Regions from separate parts of the Thalassospira permensis NBRC 106175 genome, predicted to be linked through region 1. Evidence: riboswitches for the same ligand, from Rfam matches in the RefSeq annotation. Region 1 holds a riboswitch; the other holds the start of a gene.

The links. A riboswitch is a leader RNA that binds a small molecule or an ion and turns the genes downstream of it on or off. The one in region 1 is predicted to bind glycine.
Region 2: linked by a shared signal. The riboswitch ahead of SMB34_RS12770 (L-serine ammonia-lyase) and the one ahead of gcvT (glycine cleavage system aminomethyltransferase GcvT) in region 1 are both predicted to bind glycine.

What each region holds. Positions count from the first base shown of each region.
Region 1 is NZ_AUNC01000001.1:172,986-181,161, forward strand. Features, by position in the region: gene SMB34_RS00655 (putative bifunctional diguanylate cyclase/phosphodiesterase) at 1-1,391, opposite strand, end outside; gene rnhA (ribonuclease HI) at 1,637-2,080, opposite strand; gene SMB34_RS00665 (homoserine kinase) at 2,087-3,061, opposite strand; gene ispH (4-hydroxy-3-methylbut-2-enyl diphosphate reductase) at 3,094-4,041, opposite strand; gene SMB34_RS00675 (hypothetical protein) at 4,307-4,861, shown strand; glycine riboswitch at 5,097-5,220, shown strand; glycine riboswitch at 5,224-5,326, shown strand; gene gcvT (glycine cleavage system aminomethyltransferase GcvT) at 5,384-6,496, shown strand; gene gcvH (glycine cleavage system protein GcvH) at 6,588-6,959, shown strand; gene gcvPA (aminomethyl-transferring glycine dehydrogenase subunit GcvPA) at 6,963-8,176, shown strand, end outside.
Region 2 is NZ_AUNC01000023.1:188,630-196,805, forward strand. Features, by position in the region: gene SMB34_RS12760 (murein hydrolase activator EnvC family protein) at 1-212, opposite strand, end outside; gene gpmI (2,3-bisphosphoglycerate-independent phosphoglycerate mutase) at 190-1,782, opposite strand; glycine riboswitch at 2,057-2,156, shown strand; glycine riboswitch at 2,160-2,287, shown strand; gene SMB34_RS12770 (L-serine ammonia-lyase) at 2,358-3,773, shown strand; gene SMB34_RS12775 (dihydrofolate reductase family protein) at 3,926-4,459, shown strand; gene SMB34_RS12780 (hypothetical protein) at 4,466-5,122, opposite strand; gene rlmH (23S rRNA (pseudouridine(1915)-N(3))-methyltransferase RlmH) at 5,225-5,683, opposite strand; gene rsfS (ribosome silencing factor) at 5,766-6,155, opposite strand; gene SMB34_RS12795 (nicotinate-nucleotide adenylyltransferase) at 6,210-6,818, opposite strand; gene SMB34_RS12800 (glutamate-5-semialdehyde dehydrogenase) at 6,815-8,101, opposite strand.

The DNA of each region.
Region 1 (8,176 bases):
CGCTGGGCAAGGGCGATGGTGTCTTCGATATTCTGCACATCGGTCTGGATGATGGCAAATTCATCGCCGCCAAGGCGGGCGGCGGTATCGGAATCACGGATGATCCGTGACAGGCGCTGCCCCATTTCCTGGATCATCAGATCGCCGACATCATGGCCAAAGTGATCGTTGATGTCCTTGAATCGGTCCAGATCGACAAACAGCACCGTGACCCCGCGCTGGAACCGGCGGGCGGATAGCAATGCCTGACGCAGACGGTCAAGGAACAGGGTGCGGTTCGGCAGGCTGGTCAGGACGTCATGCACGGCGAGATGGCGCATGCGGGCTTCGGTCTGTTTGCGTTCGGTAATGTCGGTATAGGTCGCAACGTAACCGCCGCCGGGCATCGGGTTGTGGTCCACCTGAACGACCCGGCCATTCGGGCGGGTGCGTTCCATGCGGTACGGTTCGCGACGGCGCGCAATCGCCACCCGGTCGGAAATCAGGGCCTGAATGCTGACATCGCCATATTCGCCGCGTTCGGCGTTGTAACGCAGGATATCGGAAAGCGGTGTGCCTTCCTTGACCAGATCGCGCGGCAGGTTCAGCAATTCGATATAGCGTTCGTTCCAGACCATCAGGTTCAGGTCCTGATCGAACAGGCAGATGCCTTGGCCGATATTGTGAAGGGTTGCTTCGAGAAGGGCCTGTTTGCGCTGGGCTTCTTCCTGTGCCTGCCCTTGCAGGGTCACCATTTCATTATATTCGCGAATCAGAAGACCCAGTTCATCGGAACTGTTCCATTCCACCGGACGGCGCAGGCGGCCATGCTTGGTCATGCGGATGGAATGCAAAAGCCGGTTCAGCGGTTCCTTGATCGACCGTTTGTTGGCGATCAGAAGGCTGGCGGCGACAACCGCAATCAGCAGACCGAACAGGATCATGTCGATCACCATCCGGCGGAACAGCAAATCCTGAACACGGGCTTCTGTGAAGTAAATCACAAGTTCGCCGACGTCATGACGCACATTATTGCGTTCAAAGAACACGCGCCGTGACAGACGCAGGGTGTCGTTCAGTTCGGATTGTGACACGCCGGTATGGGCAAATTCGGTGCCGTCAGCACCCAGTGCCAGCACGGCGACAATATCGCGATCCCGGCTCATGGCATTCAGGGCGGATTCGATATTGTCGACATCCAGATACCAGAACGGTGTCGCCAGAACGCGGGCATTGATGTCGGCGGTCTGTTCGATTTTTTCAGTCAGGTCGTCACGCAGAACCGTGTAACTGACGTATCCGAAGACAACGAACAGCGCGAGGGAGAACAAGGAAACCAGCGGCAGCGCGATAAAAAGCAATCGGCTGCTAAGCGACTTCCGTTGTAAAAAGCCGTACGATCCGCGCGACAAGCGTATTTCTCCTCGGCACCCACTATCGACTAGTTAATGGCAACCATACCCGACCTTAGGATGGGGTCCAACACCCCTGACACTGACGTTACTCAATCTGGAAGTCAGCCCAAAAGCAAGTTTGATTTCATTTTTTTCATATAGCGTTCACAAAAAGCAATCCGATCCATCTATTTTGGATCGAAGTGCAGCAGCTTCAAGCACTTGTATGCCAGTTTATTTCGGATTTCTTATTTAGGGCGGGTTTATTTCGGCACGGCCTGACGGGCGAGTTCGTCGCACCGTTCGTTTTCCGGGTGTCCGGCGTGTCCTTTGACCCAGTGCCATTCAACTTTATGCGTTTTAAGAGCTTCCAGAAGCCTTTGCCAAAGCTCGACATTTTTGACGGGCTTTTTATCCGCCGTTTTCCAGCCGCGTTTCTGCCAGCCGAAAATCCATTTGGTAATTCCGTCGCGGACATAGCTGCTGTCGGTGTAGATATCGACAACACAGGGACGCTTTAACGCTTCAAGCGCGCTGATGGCGGCCATCATTTCCATGCGGTTGTTGGTGGTTTCCGGATCGCCGCCCGACATTTCCTTTTCCACGCCATTAAATCGCAGGATCGCGCCCCAGCCACCGGGGCCGGGATTGCCGCTGCACGCGCCGTCGGTATAAATTTCGACGCGTTTATTGTCCGTTCCGGTCATGTAATTCTATTCCTCGCCCAGGCCATAGGCACTGGCACTGTCGATCCGTTGATGGAAACGCAGTTTATTGATGTATTCGCGCGGGTTTTTCGGCGTAACCAGCGCGTCCTTGGGCGTGTTGATCCAGTCATAAAGACGGGTCAGCAGGAACCGCAAAGACGCCCCGCGTGCAAGGATCGGAAGGGCGGCCAGTTCGTCATCTGACAATGCACGCACCTTGCCATAGCTTGACAGAAGGTTGCGGGCCTTGGTGACGTTGAAACTGTTATCAGGTTCGAAACACCAGGCATTCATGCAGATCGCAATGTCATAGGCCAGAAGGTCATTGCACGCGAAATAGAAATCGATCAGGCCCGATACGTCATCCTTGCCCGGGAAGAAAAACACGTTATCGGGGAAAAGGTCGGCATGGATCACGCCCGCAGGCAACTGATGGGGCCAGTTGGCTTCAAGAAAGGCCAGTTCATCCTCGATCAGTTTTTCAAGGCCGGGCTGAACGCCGTTGGCATCGGCACGGCAGCTTTCAAACAGCGGGCGCCAGCCCGTAACGCTTAGCGCATTGCCAAGATACATGTCGAAATCCTGACCGGCGGTGTGCAGTTGCGCCAGTGCTGCACCAAGCCCGGTGCAGTGATGGGGCATGATCCGGCGTGGCGACATGCCGTTCAGGAAGGATGTGATGGCGGCCGGACGTCCGCACAAACGGCGTAACGCAACCCCGTCCTTGCCGTGGATCGGTGTCGGGCAATTCAGCCCCTTGGCCGACAGATGATCCATCAGGCCCAGATAAAACGGCAGGTCATCCGGGTTCACACGCTTTTCATACAGGGTCAGGATGAAGGATGCCTGATCGGTCTGAAGCAGGAAGTTGGTATTTTCGACACCCTCGGCGATTCCCTTGAACGAAATCACGGTGCCGATATCGTATTCGGCAACAAAACGGGCGATATCTTCGTCAGAAACGTCGGTATAGACGGCCATGGGATATCCGGATTTCCTGCATCAGGGCGGGGTTAGCTGGCAAGCTGGCGGGGCAGCTTGAAGGTGACGTTTTCATTGGTCAAAGTCAGGGTTTCGACCGTGACGTTATAACGTTCACGGCAGGCATCGATGACTTCCTCGACCAGGATTTCCGGGGCGGATGCGCCCGCGGTAATGCCAAGCGTCGAAATACCGTCAAGCTTGGACCAGTCGATATCCTTGGCGCGTTCGACCAGAACCGAACGGTCACATCCTTCGCGTTTGGCGACTTCGACCAGACGGTTCGAGTTTGACGAGTTTGGCGCGCCCAGAACCAGAATGGCATCGGCATCGGTCGCGATCAGCTTGACCGCGTGCTGGCGGTTGGTGGTCGCATAGCAGATGTCTTCTTTTTTCGGGACCTCGATCGCCGGGAAGCGGCGTTGCAGGATCGAGATGATCTTGGCCGTATCGTCCAGCGACAGGGTGGTCTGGGTCACAAACGCAAGGTTTTCGGGGTTTTCGACCTGAAGGTTTTCGGCGTCTTCTTCGGTCTCGATCAGGGTCATGCTGCCCGGTGGCAACTGCCCCATGGTGCCGATGACTTCGGGATGACCGGCATGGCCGATCAGAAGGATATGTTTGCCATCTGCATGGTGGCGTTCAGCCCCACGATGGACCTTGGACACCAGCGGGCAGGTCGCATCAAGATATTCAAGCTGGCGGCTTTCGGCGGCTTCGGGGACCGATTTCGGCACACCGTGCGCGGAAAAGATTACTGGCACGCCATCCGGGACGCTATCGAGTTCATCGACAAAAACAGCGCCCATATCGCGCAGGCGGTCGACCACGAATTTGTTGTGGACGATTTCGTGGCGGACATAGACTGGCGCGCCATACTTTACCAGCGCCTTTTCGACGATCTCGATCGCACGATCCACCCCCGCACAGAAACCGCGCGGGTTGGCAAGGATGATCCGAAGGTCGGCTTTGTCAGACATGATACGGGTCCGAATGTTCATGATGCGCGGCATATCGCCGCGATTATTCAAATGTCTTCGTTACATAACCCGCCAGCACCGTGCACGCAATGACAGACACCGTGTAAAGATGCATGTTCAGCTATGTCCGGCCATGTATTTACGCCCCATACCGCGATTTGAAACGGAAGCGGGTTGTGTCGCCATATCGGAGCGAATAGACTGCGCGCGGTTGTGCCCATGGTGGGGGATGACCGCGAATTTGACCAGTTCTATAGAGGCTTGGATGACGATTGCGAACGGACTGCGGCGTGTTTGTGCATTGGGTTTGGTGTCGTTTGCCGGTTTTCTGGCGGCGTGCAGCAGCAACCCGTTCGAAGAGCAGCCGGTTCCGGCATGTCCGCGGGCCTTCCTGCCCAATGATACCGCCCGACTGGTGCAGTTCAGCGGTCAGGGCAAGGACCTGACCGATGTGATCCTTGAAGCCGAATTTGGCGGTTATCTGGGTGATTGCGGTTATGACCTTGATGACAAGATCCTGAACGTCGTGATCAGCCCGGTGATCAATGCCGAACTGGGCCCGGCCGCACAGGGCCGCAACGCAAAACTCCAGTATTTCGTAGCCCTTAAGGACCCGTCTGGCGAGTTTATCCAGAAGAATCTGTTTGATGTCGACATGGCGTTTCCGAGCAATTTGAACCTGGCGCGGTATCGCGACGAGCAGGTGACTTTGAACGTGCCGCTGGACGATATCTGGGCCGGTCCGGACTATGAAATTTACCTTGGTTTCCAGCTGAGTGCCGATCAGCTTGATTACAATCGACGCTTCGGAAAAAATTAATAATCCGGCCTATTATTCATTTTTAGTGAGTAATCAAATCCCGCCCGCCTCGCGTGGCGGGATTTTCGTTTCTGAACAAAAGTTCGTTTTCGGTAATCCTCATACAAAATAATGGACATTTGCCGGAGGGGCAAAAAAGGGCTTTTAATCCTCATACCAATGGATGGGGTGGAGAGGATATGATTTTTGGGGCTGGTCTGGTCGGATTCAAATCCGTATAAGGAGGCATACCCAAATGATCCCCGTGGGAGAGTGCCACGGTCTTGATTGATGTGCGTGATTACATCGATAGGGATTGCGCGGACGCCGAAGGAGCAACCACCCCGGAAACTCTCAGGCAAACGGACCGCGGGGAGATGGGACTCTGGAAAGCAGGCGGCATCGAACATGGATGTGCGCCTCGCCGAAGATGTAAGCAGACCGGTATTCAAACCGGCTGTGATTCTTTCAGGCTCCAAGACAGAGGGGGACGTGGTTGGCCACTGGTCGGCTATGTTTCGCAACGCCTGTCTGGAGACCTTGATGGCCGATCATCAAACCGAACTGCTGAAAACCGCCCTTTATGATTTGCATGTGGAACTGGGTGCCAAGATGGTGCCGTTTGCCGGTTATGACATGCCGGTGCAATATCCGCTGGGGGTGAAGGGCGAACATCTGCATACCCGTGCGAAGGCCGGTCTGTTTGATGTTTCGCATATGGGGCAGGTCCGCCTGACCGGCGAACATCGCGTCGCCGAGCTTGAAAAGCTCGTACCCGGTGACATCGCGATCCTCAAACCCGGCCGCACCCGTTATTCCGCCTTCACCAATGACGATGGCACGATTTTGGATGATCTGATGATCACCAATGCGGGCGACAGCCTGTTTCTGGTGATCAATGCCGCATGCAAGGATGATGACATTGTCCATATGCGGGCCAATCTGGATAACGGTGTGGAGCTGATCGAGATTGATGACCGCGCATTGATGGCATTGCAGGGCCCGGATGCCGCCCGCGTGCTGGCGCGGTTTGCACCCTCGGTTGCCGAGATGAAATTCATGAGCTTTGCCGAGATCGATATTGCCGGTATCGCGTGCTTTGTCACTCGGTCGGGCTATACCGGCGAAGACGGGTATGAGATTTCCGTGCCGAACGAGCGCGCCGAAGATCTGGCGCGCAAGTTGTTGGCAGAGGACGAGGTCGAGGCGATTGGCCTTGGCGCGCGCGATTCGCTGCGTCTTGAAGCCGGTCTTTGCCTGTATGGCAACGATATCGATACCACGACCACCCCGGTCGAAGGCGACCTTAACTGGATCATCAACAAGCGTCGTCGCGAAGAAGGCGGGTTCAAGGGGGCGGATGTCATCCTTGATCAGCTTGCCAATGGCGCGGATCGCAAACGTGTCGGGATCAAACCCGAAGGCAAGGCCCCGGCGCGTGAACATACGCCGGTCTTGAACAGTGACGGCGAAGAAATTGGCGAAATCACCAGCGGTGGTTTCGGCCCGACCGTGGATGGCCCGATTGCGATGGGATATGTCGCAATTGAATTTGCCGCCCCGGGTACCAAAGTCGATCTGATGGTGCGCGGCAAGGCACGCCCGGCGGAAATCGTCGAGCTGCCGTTTGCGGCACATCGTTACTATCGCGGCTGATCATCAGAAAAAAAAGAGTTCGGGCAGCGTTTGCGGCCCGCAAAAGATACCGAGATTTTAGAGACAACTGATCTTACAGGGACGAATTACCATGGCTAAAAAATTCTCGCAGGAACATGAATGGGTTGAATATGAAGACGGTGTCGCGACCGTTGGCATTACCGATTACGCCCAGCAGTCGCTTGGCGATATCGTTTATGTCGAGCTGCCGGAAGTTGGCAAAAAGCTGACCAAGGATGGCGATGCGGCGGTTGTCGAATCGGTCAAGGCCGCCAGCGACGTTTATGCGCCGCTTGATGGTGTCGTTGTCGAAGCCAACGAAGAGCTTGATGACAATCCGGCACTGGTGAACGAAGCCCCGGAAAGCGATGGCTGGTTCTTCCGCATGGAACTTTCCGATGAGTCCCAGCTTGATGAGCTGATGGACGAAGCTGCGTATAAAGACTTTGTCGAAGGCCTTTAAGATATGCGTTATCTTCCGCTAACCAGTGCGGATCGCGCCTCGATGCTTGAAACCATCGGGGCCGGGTCCGTTGACGAGTTATATAGCGACGTGCCCGACGGCGCGTTGCTGTCCGAGCCGGTCGATCTGCCATATCATCTTGGTGAATTGCAGGTCGAGCGCGACATGGCGAAACTGGCCGCCAAAAACATGGGCACGGCCAGCGTGCCAAGTTTCCTGGGGGCGGGGGCGTATCGCCACCATGTCCCGGCCACGGTCGATTACATCATCCAGCGCGGTGAGTTTCTGACGGCCTATACCCCGTATCAGCCGGAAATCGCGCAAGGGACGTTGCAGTATCTGTTCGAATTCCAGACCCAGGTGGCATCGATCACCGGCATGGATGTGGCCAACGCATCGATGTGGGACGGGGCAACGTCGTGCGCGGAGGCCGTTCTGATGGCGTGCCGGGCCACGCGCCGCAAGAAAGCGGTTCTGTCGGGTGGCTTGCATCCGCATTACCGTGAAGTCACCGAAACCTATTGCCAGTATAGCGATACCGAAGTTGCCGGTCGTGACGGGCACCCGGAAAAGCAGGCAACCGCCGACGAGCTTGACGATCTGATTGATGATCAGACGGCGTGTGTGGTGGTGCAGTACCCGGACGTTTTCGGACGCATTCAGGATCACACCAAGCTTGCGGATGCGTGCCATGCCAAGGGGGCGCTTCTGATCGTGGTCTTTACCGAGGCCATGGCATTTGGCGCGATCAAATCGCCGGGCAGCTTTGGCGCGGATATCGTTTGCGGCGAAGGCCAGTCGATTGGTAACAACCTGAACTATGGCGGGCCATATGTCGGGCTTTTTGCCACGACCAGCAAACTGGTACGCCAGATGCCGGGTCGTTTGTGTGGCGAGACGGTCGATCAGGACGGCAAACGCGGTTTTGTTCTAACACTTTCGACGCGTGAACAGCATATCCGCCGCGAAAAGGCGACATCGAACATCTGCACCAATTCCGGTCTGTGTTCGTTGGCCTTTACGGTGCATATGAGCCTTCTGGGTGAAGACGGGTATCGTGGTGTGGCAACGCTTAACCATGAAACCGCGTGCAAGACCGCCGATGCGATCAATGCGGTGCCGGGTGCGGAAGTTGTCAATGACAGCTTCTTTAACGAGTTCACCGTCAAGCTTGCCAAACCGGCAGCCGAGGTGGTCGAGGCCCTGGTTGGCAAGGG
Region 2 (8,176 bases), on a different contig from region 1:
TCGGTCCAGAGTTCGCGCGATTTACGCGCCAGGAATTCTTCCTGCTTTTGCTGCTCTGACAGCTGGCTTTCAAGTTTATCAAGCTGACTGTCGACCTTGCGTAGCGACTGGGCAAAAGACGGCGCTGCCCCGCCCGCGATCATGGCTGCAATCACAGCCAGCGCAGGCAGGGCGGTCTTGGAACGCAGATCAGTTCGCAAGAAGCGCATCATTCCCTTTCAAACCCTTGATCAACGGTTTGCCGGACATTTCCGCCGGTTGCGGTAGCCCGAGAAGCTGCAACAAAGTCGGTGCCACGTCGGCCAGGCGACCATTTTCCAGTGTCGCGCCTTCGGGTCCATTCACCAGAATGGTCGGCACCAGATTAAGCGTATGCGCGGTGTGCGGCTCGCCGGTTTCCGGATCCACCATCATCTCACAGTTCCCGTGATCGGCGGTAACGAACATCACGCCGCCCACCGATTTAACCGCATCAACAACCTGCCCAAGGCAGGTATCGACCGCTTCGGCGGCCTTGATAGCGGCGGACAAAATGCCGCTATGGCCGACCATGTCGGGGTTGGCAAAGTTCAGAATGATCGCATCATAGGTTTCAGCCCTGATCGCCGCCACCAGCTTTTCGGTCACTTCCGGGGCCGACATTTCCGGCTGCAAATCATAGGTCGCGACCTTGGGCGATGGCACCAGAATACGGTCTTCGCCCTCGAAAACCTGTTCTTCGCCGCCGTTAAAGAAGAAGGACACATGCGGATATTTTTCGGTTTCCGCGATGCGCAACTGCTTCATGCCAGCCCTGGAAACGACTTCACCAAAGATATTTGGCAACACCTGCGGCGGATAGATCGCATCCATATATTTTGCATGGTCGGATGAATATTCAACCATACCGGCCTGCACGGCAAATCTGATCGGGGTGCCACGGTCAAACCCGTCAAAGTCCGGTGCGCAGATCGCGGCCAGAATTTCACGCGCGCGGTCGGCCCGGAAATTGGTCATCAAAAGTCCGTCGCCGTCTTTCATGCCGGCATAATCGCCAATCACGGTCGGCAGAACGAATTCATCCGTGGTGTCGGCATCATAGGCTGCCCGGATTGCGGCTTCGGCACTTTCAGCGGTGCGGCCATCGGCGTAATTCTTGCCCTTTACCATCGTGAAATAGGCTTGGCTGACGCGTTCCCAGCGATTGTCGCGGTCCATGGCGTAATAGCGCCCGGTGACGGTTACGATTTCAACATTGGCATCACCGATCAGTGCGCGGAATTTTTCAAGGAATTTGGCGGCACTTTTGGGGGCGGTATCGCGGCCATCCAGATAGGCATGGATTTTTACCTGCACACCGGCCGATGCGATGATTTTGGCAAGGGCCGCCATATGGGCCTGATGGGAATGCACCCCGCCTTCGGACAGAAGCCCCGCGATATGACAGACACCCCCGCTTTCTTTCAGCTTGGCGATAACCTTTTTGACGGTATCGGTATCGGCGATCGAACCGGTTTTGACAGCCTCGTCAATTTTTGGCAGTTCCTGCATCACAACCCGGCCGGCACCAAGATTCATATGGCCGACTTCGGAATTGCCCATCTGCCCTTCGGGCAGGCCTACATCAAGACCGCAGGCTTTCAGAAAGCCGGTCGGATTGTTGGCATAAAGCGCGTCCCAAACAGGGGTATTGGCCAATGCAACCGCATTGTCCTTGCTTTCCTCGCGATAACCCCAGCCATCCAGAATGCACAGCACCACCGGACGCGGGCGCTTTACGGTATTTGATACAGTCACAATCATAATCCCACGAAGTAAAGTACACGAAATAAGGTAAAAGGCTGAATTACCGGTAAAGATGGTTATTTTCCGGTAATTTTGCCATCCGTACAAAGACGCCGGGCGCGGTGGGTCCGCCATCAGACGCTGCCAATCATAGCATTTTCAACGCGCAATCTATCATGAATGCCGGTATTGAACAGCCTTCCGACCGGGTATTTTTTGTGCGCTTGCAAAGTCGCTTTTTGACAAGGATCATCACCTGCCTGTAATCTCGGGCGTTACGGTGATACCTCGAATAACCGCGATGGGAGAGCCCGCTTTGATCCCGCGATCAGATCGGCGCCGAAGGAGCAATAGCCCCGAAAACTCTCAGGCAGATGGACCGTTGCGGATTGAGGCTCTGGAGAGAGAAAGCGGTACGGGGCCAATGCCCGGCACCATATTTCCACCGAAGGATGAAGCCATGGCGTCAAAGACTTCTTTGTTTTTGGCAACAGGGCGCACAATCTCAGGTCAAGGGACAGAGGGGGCAAGACACCGGTTCTATAACGTCATGTGGCATTGATCCGCATGACAAAGAGCCGTGGGAGGCCCATTTGACCGAAGAAAATAAGCAGCGTCCGCAAGACGTTAATCTTTCCGTTGTCGATCTTTATACCATCGGCATCGGCCCATCGAGTTCGCATACGGTCGGCCCGATGCGCGCGGGCTATCGGTTCTGTCTGGAACTCGAAGCCCGGAATCTTTTGGAAAAAATCGGCTCGGTAATTGTTGATCTTTACGGATCGCTTGCCCTGACCGGCAAGGGCCATGCCACCGATACCGCGGTGATCATGGGGCTTTCGGGGGAACGACCGCGTTCGGTTGATCCCGACCGGATCGCACCGACAATGGATGCGATTGATAAAGATCACGCATTACAGCTTTACGGCGCGCATCCGGTTGCCTTTAACCGTGAAACCAATCTTGTGTTTCACATGACCGAAAGCCTGCCTGAACATCCCAATGGCATGCGGATCACCGCCTTTGACCGTGACGGTGTTGTTCTGCACAAACAGGAATATTTTTCGGTTGGGGGTGGGTTTATCGTCTCGGGCGATGATCGCGGTGCGGAATATTCCGGCGATAACATCACACTGCCTTATCCCTTTTCCTCGGCCGATGAACTGATGGCGATCTGTAAAAAGGAAAAGCTGTCGATTGCCGAAGTCATGGCCGAAAATGAAAAAAGCTGGCGTGAACCTGCCGAGACCGAGGAATTTGTCGACCGCGTGCATCGCGCGATGATGGATTGTATTGAGCGTGGCTGCAAAACCGATGGCATCCTGCCCGGAGGGTTGAATGTCAAACGGCGTGCGCGCAAACTTTACCTTGAACTGACGGAACGGCCAGAAGCGGGGCTTAAGGACCCGTTGACCGTGATCGACTGGGTCAATCTTTATGCTCTTGCGGTTAACGAAGAAAATGCTGCCGGTTCGCGCGTCGTGACCGCCCCGACCAACGGGGCGGCGGGTGTTATTCCGGCCGTGCTGCGCTATTACGAACGGTTCGGGGCCAATGTGACACAGGGCAAAATACGCGAATTCCTGTTAACGGCGGCAGCCATTGGTTCGATCTATAAAAAGCGTGCGTCGATCTCGGCCGCCGAAGTCGGTTGTCAGGGTGAGGTCGGTGTGGCCTGCTCAATGGCGGCAGGCGCGCTTTGTGCCGTCATGGGCGGTACGCCCGAACAGGTTGAAAACGCCGCCGAAATTGGCATGGAACACAACCTTGGCCTGACCTGTGATCCGATTGGCGGTCTGGTGCAGGTACCCTGCATCGAACGCAACACCATGGGGGCGGTCAAGGCGATCAATGCTGCCCGTCTGGCAATGCGAGGTGATGGTCAGCATACCGTGTCACTCGATAAGGTAATCGAAACCATGCGCCAGACCGGCATTGATATGCAAAGCAAATACAAGGAAACCAGTCAGGGCGGGCTGGCGGTCAATGTCAACGTGGTCGAATGTTGAGCTGACAGTTTGAAATACCGACCAAACACCCTCGAAGCCGCCGTTTCGGGGGTGTTTTTCATCCGGCCTGATTCTTGCCACCTTGCGCCTGCAATCTGATATCATTGAGAAATCAAAAACGGGGCAAAGACCCCGAACAGGTTGGGCAAAGCATGAAAAAGAAACTGTTCCGCATCTATATCGCGGTCAGTCTGGATGGCTATATCGCGCGCGCCAATGGTGCTGTTGACTGGCTTGATCAATTCGATCCGGGCGAGTTCAATTTCGAGGGCTTTCTGGGCACCGTGGGAACACTGATCATCGGGCGAAAAACCTTTGATCAGGTGATGGAATTTGGCGACTGGCCCTATGAAGATCGCCGCACGATTGTCCTGACATCGCGCGATTTGCCCGATAACCGCCCGGCCAATACAGAGGCCTATGGCGGTAGTCTTGTGGAACTGGCAAGCCAGCTTCGCGATGACAGGTCCGATACCGGCGATATCTGGATCGTCGGTGGGGCCAGTGTTGTGACCCAATTCCTGTTTGGCGGCCTTGTCGATCAGCTTGAAATGTTCATCATCCCCGAAATTCTCGGTGATGGCATCCGGCTGTTTGGCCGGGATGCTGTGGGCACGACACTGAAACTGGTGGCATCGGAGCACTACAAGTCCGGTGTCGTGCGCATGCAGTATGGTTTGCGTTAAAGCCGGTTACTTAAGCGTTTCCAGTTTTTGGGCAATCTTTGAGGAAAGTTCGCGTAGGGCATTAACAGCACTGCTTTGCCAGTCGCTGTCGAGGACCATCTGCATCTTTTCCTGATAGCTGTCGGTGACTGTAACCGGTTCGCCCTTGTTCAGTTCGTTGCCCTTCAACGTCACTTCGGACTTGTTATGCACCGTGACCTGCCAGAAACCGGGTTCGAACCATGACCAGAACTTGATCAGGTCGGCATCGACGGAGTCGGCGCTGTCATATTCGGCGTCCCCCGGTTCAAGAACACGGTATCCGGCCTGTTTGAAGCCGTTGGAGATTGCCTTGTTGACAGCATCGGCAACGGTTTTGCCTTCGGGTAGCAAAACATCCCCCAGTGCCATTCCATAGGTGTTGCGTTTGCGGGCATAGGCACGCGATGTAAAGGTGACATCATCAATCTCGTCATTCGACAGCGACGGGATATCCGGTGTTGACGGATCAATCTCGAATTGGCGTTTGTCTTCGACCGAAACGATTTTAACGGCCGGCCCAGTCGCCGGGTTCTCAATTTTGGCCGGTTCCTGAATTTCGACAACGCTACGCGAAGCTGCGCACGCGCCGGTCAGCATTGCCAAACCGATAGCGGCGGCAATCTTTAAGTATCTGTTTTGCATCGTTAATTCCCCTACTCAAACAGATAGAGAAATACCCATGGACAAATTTTGAAACAACTTATCCAAGAGTGGGGGAACCAATGCTTTTGGTGACTTTGAGGATTATTCCCGGTGATAGGGATGGTTGGTCTGGATGGCGTGGGCGCGGAAAAGCTGTTCGGCAATCAGGGCGCGGACCAGCATATGGGGCCATGTCGCCTTGCCAAGTGACCAAAGCGTATTGGCGCGTGTTTTGATGGCGTCCCCATGCCCGTCGGCCCCGCCAATGGCAAAGGCGATATTTCCGGCATATTGATCGATCCAGCCTTCAAGCTTTGCGGCAAAATCGATGGAGCCATATTCGCGGCCATGCTCGTCAAGTGCGATCAAAAAGGCACTTTCGGGGATGACGCCCAGTAAAAGCTCCGCCTCGCGGTCTTTGAGCTGATTGGGGGGCAGCTTTTTCTTCTCTTCGACTTCCCGCACGGCAAAGGGCCAGCGCAGGCGGGCTGCGTAATGGTCAAAAAGATCTTTCTCGGGGCCGTTCTTCATCCGGCCCACTGCCGCAAGGGTAATTTGCATCTTTCCGATCTGGCTCCGGCCCGCAAGGGGACCACCGATGGCCAATCCCCGCGGTGGTCAGGGCAAACCGGGGCGGACTGTATTAATACAGTCGCGCCGCCTGCTGTTTAAGCGCCGGATTTTCAACGCCCCACATCTGTTCTATGTTGTAGAAAGCGCGAACTTCCGGGCGGAACAGATGGACGATGACATCGCCGGCATCAACCAGAACCCAGTCGCCCTGTTCCTTGCCTTCGGCCTGGGCACGGCCCTGACCTGCTTCTTTCAGCTTTTCGACAATATGCTCTGCCATCGACGCCACCCGTCTGGAGGATGACCCGGTTGCAATGATCATATGATCGGCAAGGGAGGTTTTATCGATCAGATTAATGGTGACAAGGTCTTCGGCCTTGTCGTCTTCGAGCGTGCTCTGGATAAGGGCAAGAAGCTCGCCCGGGGTCAGAGTCTTTTTTGCGGTACCTATGGTCGCCACCTCAATTTACGCAAGAGAGCCCGATCCGTTTTGGATCCGGGGAACTCCCGCCGGTCAAACCTGCCATCTGCCTTCGGCGCGGATTGCGGTCGAAGAAGCCGGATGGCGCTTTATTGGCAGGTAAACCCAGGCCGGAACATCGAGATCGGCCAGCAAACCCGCCCTGTCCGATGGGATGCGCCAGCGTTCCATACGCTTGGCTGCCGTCCCGGACAATGCCTTGTTAGAATACCCCTCGCGGTCAAGAACCGCAATGGGAGCGCGCAAAATCAACCTGTCCCACCATTTCCATTTATGAAACTGGGCCAGATTGTCCGCCCCCATCAGCCATACGAACCGCGTTCGGGTAAAACGACGCTGCAAAGCTGCGAGAGTGTCGGCCGTATAACGGGTTCCCAGTTCTGATTCAATTGCAGAAACAACAATGCGGGGATGCTTTGCCATCATCAGCGCCGAATCGAACCGGTCGGCAAGGTCGGCCATACCCTGGGCGGGCTTGAGCGGGTTTTGCGGCGACACCAGCCACCAGACTGCATCAAGTTGCAGGGTTTTCAAGGCTTCCAGCGATATATGCAGATGCCCTTCATGGGCCGGGTTAAACGACCCGCCCAGCAATCCGACGCGGGGCGGGGCACTATGACTTCTGGGCGTCGAAAAACTCATGGGCGGGTCTGGCCGGTGCCGCGCACGATGTATTTATAGCTGGTCAGCTGTTCGACTCCGACCGGGCCGCGTGCATGCAGCTTGCCCGTCGAAATGCCAATCTCGGCCCCCATGCCAAATTCGCCGCCATCAGCAAACTGTGTCGATGCATTGACGATCACGATGCCGGAATCAACACCATTGAGGAACGTCGCGGTCGCATCGGTATCCTCGGCCAAAATGGCGTCGGTGTGATGCGATCCATATGTGTTGATATGGTTGACCGCTTCTTCGACGCCATTGATGACCTTGATCGACACAATGGCATCAAGATATTCGGTGATCCAATCATCGTCCGTGGCAGGCAGGATGCGGGTGTCTGCCTTTTGCGCGCTGGCATCGCCACGCATTTCACATCCCTTGTCGGCAAGGGCCGCGGCAATTTTCGGCAACAGATCATCGGCAACCACCTGATCAATCAGGATGGTTTCGGTCGCACCGCAAATGCCGGTCCGGCGCATCTTGGCATTCACCACGATATCGACGACTTTGGTCACATCCGCACTGGCATGGACATAGGTATGGCAAAGCCCTTCCAGATGCTTGAACAGGGGAATCCGACTTTCATCGGTAATGCGCGATATCAGCGACTTGCCGCCGCGCGGGACGATGACGTCGATGTAATCGGACAGTTTCAGCATCTCGCCAACGGCGGCGCGATCCGTCACCGGGATCATCTGAAGCGCATGTTCGGGCAAACCGGCATCGAGAATACCGGCAAGCATGCAGTCAAAAATCGCGCGGGATGAATGGAAGCTTTCCGAACCACCGCGCAGGATGGCGGCATTGCCCGATTTGATGCACATGGCACCGGCATCGGCCGTCACATTCGGGCGGCTTTCATAAATGATGCCGATCACGCCAAGCGGCACAGACACGCGCGCGATATCGAGCCCGTTGCGTTCGGGGCTCCAGCGGGCAAGTTCGCGACCCACCGGATCGGGAAGGTCGGCAACTGCTTCGACCCCGGATGCCATGCTTTCGATGCGTGCAGGGTCAAGCGCAAGACGATCAAGCAATGCTGGCGTCAGGCCCTTTGCACGGCCTGCTTCCATGTCGCGTGCATTGGCGGCCAGAATGATATCGGCATTTTCGCGCAATTTGCGTGCGGCGGCCTTAAGGGCAGCGGTTTTTGGTTCGGACGGGACCTGTGCCAGTTTCAGCGAAGCTTCACGGGCATTGATGCCCATGTCGTGCATCAGTGCTGCGATGTCCTGGGTTTCGATGCTGGCAAGTGCCGTCATGGTCCTGGTTCCGTTCCTTGAAGATGTCCCGCAGGCCGGAATTCCCGGGGCGGGCTTATCGCAATTTTATCGACA